3 regions of the Pseudoalteromonas simplex genome follow, and region 3 is predicted to be linked to each of the others. Evidence: predicted binding sites of a transcription regulator. Region 3 holds the regulator's gene; each other region holds the start of a gene.

Region 1 (2,282 bases), on a different contig from region 3:
AAAGCACTGACGTTTCTAAAAACACAAAGTGTGGATCTGTTGATCTTGGATATTGTAATGCCAGGAATCGACGGCTATGAAGTACTCAACAAATTAAAAGAAAACGCAACGACAAGCATGCTACCGGTAATCTTTATCTCGGCAAATACTAGCCATGATGATGAAGCTAAAGGGTTAGAATTAGGGGCGATGGATTACATCACCAAACCTTTTAGTGCAGCGATCGTTCGTGCACGTGTGCGCAATCAATTAATGATCAAACAAAAAAATGACTTGCTTGAAATGCTCGCCTCAATTGATGGCCTAACAGAGATCCCAAACCGACGTTATTTAGATGAAAACTTAGCGCGAGAGTGGCGTCGTTGTCGTCGTGATCAAACACCATTATCAGTATTATTAATGGATGTTGATCACTTTAAACGTTACAACGATTGTTATGGTCACCGAGCAGGCGATGATTGTTTAAAACAAATTGCTCATGCCTTAGTTGGAGCATGTGAGCGAGGTAGTGACTTTGTTGCTCGTTATGGCGGTGAAGAGTTTGCAGCAGTACTTCCAAATACCTCTGCAAAAGAAGCTATGTCGTTTGCAAACAAATTACGTAATGCCGTTAATGAGTTAAACATTCCGCATAAAGCGTCACTAAATGCCGACCATGTCACAATTAGTATTGGTATTGCGACCACGGAAAATGGCCAGGTGTATGCAGAGCAAACATTACTTGAAGAAGCTGATTTAGGTCTTTATCAGGCAAAAGATGCTGGGCGTGATCAGATAGTATCGAGAATGATAGCTATGAGTGAACATAAGTAGGCAATAGCTGCCTACTTACAGAATTTAAATATGCAAGCTAGCCATTGCTAAGTGATTTATAAATCGTATCACCCACACCGATTAACTTATCATTTTTAAAAACCAGTGGTGTACATTCGTCTTTAGTTATCTTGCCATCAGAATGAATACTATGGGTTGCATAGAATAATACTTGGTACACATCATCACCCTGCTTTAATAACTCGCTAAAGCTAGGAGTATTTAGTTTGTTTAATACAGTTTGATAGCTGGTATCTAATGCAAGATTAGAGATCACTTCACGGTTATTTTTATGCTGCTTTTGCCAGCTAGATGAGCTTCCCGCCCAATGTGTGTCTGCTTCACCGTCAGAAACAGCAATGACACAACCAGTTAAAAATGGTGCAGTTAGCGCGGCAATTAGAAGTGCTTTTTTCATGTTATTTTATCCCGTAGAAATTGTTTTATAGTTGTTCACTTATTTGCAAACTACTTGCCAAACTTATAAAAGTAAATTAAATCAGTTTCTTAGGTTGTTTTTAGGTAAAGAGCCAAGTAATAAATTACTAACTACTTAGCTCTCTTGACTAATAAATTGCGATTTAGACCAACCTGTTACGCATCTCGCCTTGATTAAATGCTTGGATATTCAAAGCAATTTCGTTAACTAAACGCACGATAGATTCTTGGCTGGCCCAAGCAATATGCGGAGTAAGTAATAAGTTTGCGCCTTTATACTGTGCCAGCGGATTTGATTGCTCTGCAGGTTCTTTACTGAGTACATCAACACCGGCTCCGGCAATAACATTATTAGCTAATGCGTCAGCTAAATCGACTTCATTGATAATTCCACCACGAGCAGTATTAATAATGATAGCTGACGGTTTCATCATGCTTAATTCTGTCGCGGCGATTTGGTTGCGTGTTTCATCAGTAAGTGGGCAGTGAACACTAATAATATCCGCTGTGGTTAGAGCATCATTAAAACTAACACGACCTTCACGAGGTGCATGGCCTTTTCGTTCACTGATGATGACATTAGCACCGAAAGCACGCGCTACATCGGCAACGGCTTTACCTAGTGAACCGTAACCAATAATTGCCAATGTTTTGCCTGCAATTTCTTTAAAGCTGTAATCTAAACGGCAAAACATTGGACTTTGTTGCCATAAGCCTTGCTGGCAATCATTAATGTATCTGTGAGTATTACCCAGTAAATTAGTGATGAGGGTAAAGGTATGCTGCACTACACTCGGCGTTGAATAACCTGCGACATTGGTCACTGCGATGCCATGCTCTTTTGCTGCACCTAAATCAATGTTGTTAGTCCCTGTCGCTGCAACACATATTAATTTTAAATTAGGTAATTTGCTCATGGCGTGCTGATCAATCACCACTTTATTACTAACAACAACATCGGCATCTTGGCAGCGCTCAACAACCTGTTCTTTAGCGGTTAAATCGTAACAGGTTAATTTACCTAATTGCGC
Region 2 (2,282 bases), on a different contig from region 3:
TGTCTGAGATTTTCAGCTCACCAAGACCAGTGATTGCAATGATGTCACCTGCGCCTGCAGATTCTGCTTCATGACGCTCAAGGCCTAAGTAACTCATTACTTGGCCAACTTTACCGTTACGCTTAGTACCGTCTGCGCTTACAACAGTCACCTGTTGGTTAGGACGAACAGTACCACGCTTGATACGACCTACACCGATAACACCGATGTATGAGTTGTAGTCAAGCTGAGAAATTTGCATTTGGAAAGCACCTTCAGGATCTGCATCCGGTGGAGATACTTCGTCAACGATCATCTGGAACATTGGTTCCATGTTATCTGATGGCTCGTCTAAATCCATTGTTGCCCAGCCGTTGATAGCTGATGCATAGATTACTTTAAAGTCTAACTGTTCGTCAGTTGCACCTAGGTTATCGAATAAATCGAAAACTTGGTCCATAACCCAGTCAGGACGTGCACCAGGTTTGTCGATTTTGTTGATAACAACAATCGGCGTTAAACCTTGTGCGAATGCTTTTTGCGTTACGAAACGCGTTTGCGGCATTGGACCTTCTTGAGCATCAACAAGTAGTAATACTGAGTCAGCCATCGAAAGTACGCGTTCTACTTCACCACCGAAGTCGGCGTGTCCTGGGGTGTCTACGATATTGATATGGTAGTCGTTCCAAGAGATAGCTGTGTTCTTAGCTAAAATGGTAATACCACGTTCTTTCTCAATGTCGTTTGAGTCCATTACGCGCTCTTCGTTACCGCCGCGCGTTTCTAATGTGCCTGATTGCTCAAGCAGTTTATCAACCAAAGTTGTTTTACCGTGGTCAACGTGGGCGATAATCGCTATATTTCTTAACTTTTCGATGCTCATATTTTTTCTCAGAGAAATTGAATCTCATTGATCCTGCAAGATCTACGCAGTCACCTGCGTTTTCACCAGATGTCCCAGCATAGGATTTAAAAGGGCGCATATTATCCCTTAATAATGGCATGGATGAAAGTTTATCCAATATAAATTTATAAACTTTCTTCAGGCTTTTTATAAGTATCTGTTTTATAAATGACAAATTTATGAAAATTAAAGTGAATCTGAGCTCAAAACTGGCGAAATTTTAGTTTTTGAACCATATTTTGGCACTAAATCGTGTTCATAACCGAAAAATTGGCACGCTTAATAATTGTGCAAAACAAGGTCGCACTTTTTACGCACCAGAATGATCTTTTTACGCACCAACTTAGTGCAATAAAAGTTAACAAAACGAAACCCTGTTCACTTTTTACAAGCCTAAACAAGGTGTTAAAAACATGGCACGAAACCAGCTTATATAAGCGAAAAGCAATAATGCAGCAAAAATAAAACCCAACAATTGGAGGACACATGTCACAATCGGTTTTAGATTTTATCAAAGAAAATGACGTTAAGTTCATTGATTTACGCTTTACTGATACCAAAGGTAAAGAACAGCATGTTTCTATTCCTCATCATCAAATTGATGAAGACTTCTTCGAAGACGGCAAAATGTTTGACGGTTCTTCAATTGCTGGCTGGAAAGGTATCAACGAATCAGACATGGTACTTATGCCTGTTCCTGAGTCTGCGAAAATGGACCCGTTTTCTGAAGAAGCTACACTAATCGTACGTTGTGACGTAGTTGAGCCTTCAACACTTCAAGGTTACGAGCGTGATCCACGTTCTGTTGCAAAACGCGCTGAAGAGTACATGCGCTCTACTGGTATTGCTGACACTGTATTATTCGGTCCAGAGCCAGAATTCTTCCTTTTTGATGACGTTAAATACAAATCAGACATGTCTGGTTCTATGTACAAAATCGATTCTGTAGAAGCAGCTTGGAACTCAGATAAAGATTATGAAGGCGGTAACATGGGTCACCGTCCAGGTGTTAAAGGCGGTTACTTCCCGTGTTCACCTGTTGATTCATCACATGACTGGCGTTCAGCAACTTGTTTAGTTCTTGAAGAACTAGGTCAAGTAGTAGAAGCTCACCACCACGAAGTAGCAACTGCAGGTCAAAATGAGATCGCAACTCGCTTCAATACAATGGTATTAAAAGCTGACGAAATCCAAGAGATGAAATATGTTATCCATAACATGGCTCACTTATACGGAAAAACAGCGACATTCATGCCTAAACCAATCGTAGGTGATAACGGTTCTGGTATGCACTGTCACCAATCTCTAGGTAAAGATGGCGTAAACATCTTCGCGGGTGACAAATACGCAGGTCTTTCTGAAGAAGCACTTTACTACATCGGTGGTATCATCAAGCACG
Region 3 (2,282 bases):
AACTGCTGGTGAGCTAACTCGCTAATATACTCAAGAATTCTTTTTTTGCTATTAAAAAGGACCGCAGCTTTGCTGCAGTCCTGATTAGTAAGTGAACTAAGTTTCATAATTTAATGTCGAGCTAATTTCTCTTTATGCTTAATGACTTGGCGATCAAGTTTATCGATCAATGAGTCAATTGCTGCGTACATATCTTGATGTTCTGTAGAAGCGAACAACTCGCCTCCGTTTACATGTAAAGTTGCTTCTGCTTTTTGGCTTAATTTTTCTACATCTAAAATGACATGAACATTATTAATATGATCAAAATGCCTTTCTAGTTTTGCGAACTTAGTGTTTACATAGTCTCTTAATGAATCAGTGACTTCTACGTGACGACCAGTTAAATTTAGTTGCATAAGCATTTTCCTTCTATGTAAAACGTCTAAATCAGACTTTTACGCTGATTAGACGGAGGTATTGCTAGAGACTCACGATATTTTGCAATTGTACGTCTAGCTACTTTAATTCCTTGCTCAGCCAATATATCTGCAATTTTGCTATCACTCAATGGTTTAACCGAGTTTTCTGCAGCAACTAACTTCTTGATTAAAGCGCGAATTGCTGTAGAAGAACACTCACCACCATTTTCGGTGCTGACATGGCTTGAGAAGAAATATTTCAACTCAAAAATTCCCCTTGGGGTATGCATATATTTTTGTGTTGTAACCCGAGAAATCGTCGATTCATGCATTTCGACCATTTCAGCGACATCGTTTAGCACCATTGGCTTCATTGCTTCTGGGCCATGTTCAAAGAAAGCTTGCTGTTGTTGCACGATACAGTTGGTCACTTTTAGTAAAGTATCGTTACGGCTTTCTAAGCTCTTAATAAACCACTTTGCTTCTTGTAAGTGAGAACGAATAAATTGGCTGTCGCTACTTGATTTAACAGAGCGAGACATCGCTGCATATTGGCTATTCACTCTAATTTTTGGCATACAATCTGGGTTTAACTCGACTACCCAGCGGCCTTTCACTTTTTTCACTGATACATCGGGTATGACGTACTCAGATTCTTCGCGTACTATGCTATCCGCAGGCTTAGGATTTAAGCTGTGAATGAGCGTCATCACTTCTTTAAGCTCGTTTTCTTTAAGCTTAGTCTTTTTCATTAAAGTGCGATAGTCGCGACTTGCTAATAATTCGATATGCTCAGATAAAACCATTTTAGTTTCAGCTAAATATGGCGTATTGGCATCGAATTGACGAAGTTGTATACACAGGCACTCTTGTAAACTTCGCGCGCCGATACCAACTGGATCGAATAACTGTATTCTTTTTAAGACAGCTTCAACTTCATCGAGTTCGATTTCTTCTTCATCATTATTTTGATTAAAGCTTTCGACAATATCTTCGCAGCTAACCGTTAAAATACCTGAGTCATCGATAGCTTCAACGATGGCAACGGCAATCGCTTCATCGGTAGGACTAAATGGTGTGAGCTGTAGTTGCCACATTAAATATTCTTGCAGTGTTTCTGTTGAAGCACCTTGGTAAATAGACTCGTCTTCAGGCATTGGCCCAGACGATGTTGATGGGGCGGCACTCATGTACTCATCCCACGTAACATCCATAGCTAAGTCATCGCTAACCGTATCCTTACTCAGAGCATCACTGCTTTCTTGCTCGAATTCGCTAGGTGCTTCGTCGGCAGACGCGCTGACTTGTACATCGTCAGACTCCGCTTTTTGCTCATTCTTACCGATGCTTTCTTCGTTGTAATCCGCTTCTTCCACTTCAAGCAGAGGATTACTATCAAGCGCTTCTTGAATTTCTTGCTGGAGATCCAATGTACTGAGCTGCAACAAGCGAATGGCTTGTTGCAGTTGTGGAGTCATTGTAAGTTGCTGGCCCATGCGCAGCTGTAATGATTGCCTCATGTATCCCTAACAATCCTTTTTAAGTTATCGGTAACGGTGAAGACACTGTTATCGATTTATTGTCATTGTATAAGTCTAGCAGATGCTCTAGTCGGTGGCGTAATGGTTACAGCCTGAATTGCTCGCCTAGATAAACATCACGTACAGTTTGGTCAGCTAATACGTGCTCAGGTGTCCCTGATGCAATTAGCTCCCCATGAGAAACAATGTAGGCTTTTTCACAAACATCAAGGGTTTCTCGAACATTATGGTCAGTAATAAGTACACCAATACCACGATTTTTTAGGTGCTCAATAATTTTCTTTATATCTAACACCGAAATAGGATCAACACCAGCAAAAGGCTCATCTAAAAGGATAAA

The links. The regulator sigma-54, encoded in region 3, starts transcription at its own class of promoters, with help from an activator protein. The targets are predictions, from matches to a motif close to GTTGGCACGNNNNTNGNNT.
Region 1: the regulator sigma-54 is predicted to act here: its motif matches at 1,275-1,293, upstream of IRQ78_RS09700 (DUF3192 domain-containing protein).
Region 2: the regulator sigma-54 is predicted to act here: its motif matches at 1,296-1,314, upstream of glnA (glutamate--ammonia ligase).

Annotation. Positions count from the first base shown of each region.
Region 1 is NZ_JADILN010000004.1:79,425-81,706, reverse strand. Features, by position in the region: gene IRQ78_RS09705 (GGDEF domain-containing response regulator) at 1-813, shown strand, start outside; gene IRQ78_RS09700 (DUF3192 domain-containing protein) at 851-1,231, opposite strand; gene IRQ78_RS09695 (D-2-hydroxyacid dehydrogenase) at 1,395-2,282, opposite strand, start outside.
Region 2 is NZ_JADILN010000006.1:1,236-3,517, forward strand. Features, by position in the region: gene typA (translational GTPase TypA) at 1-862, opposite strand, end outside; gene glnA (glutamate--ammonia ligase) at 1,370-2,282, shown strand, end outside.
Region 3 is NZ_JADILN010000018.1:17,760-20,041, forward strand. Features, by position in the region: gene ptsN (PTS IIA-like nitrogen regulatory protein PtsN) at 1-107, opposite strand, end outside; gene hpf (ribosome hibernation promoting factor) at 111-398, opposite strand; gene IRQ78_RS19725 (RNA polymerase factor sigma-54) at 425-1,921, opposite strand; gene lptB (LPS export ABC transporter ATP-binding protein) at 2,028-2,282, opposite strand, start outside.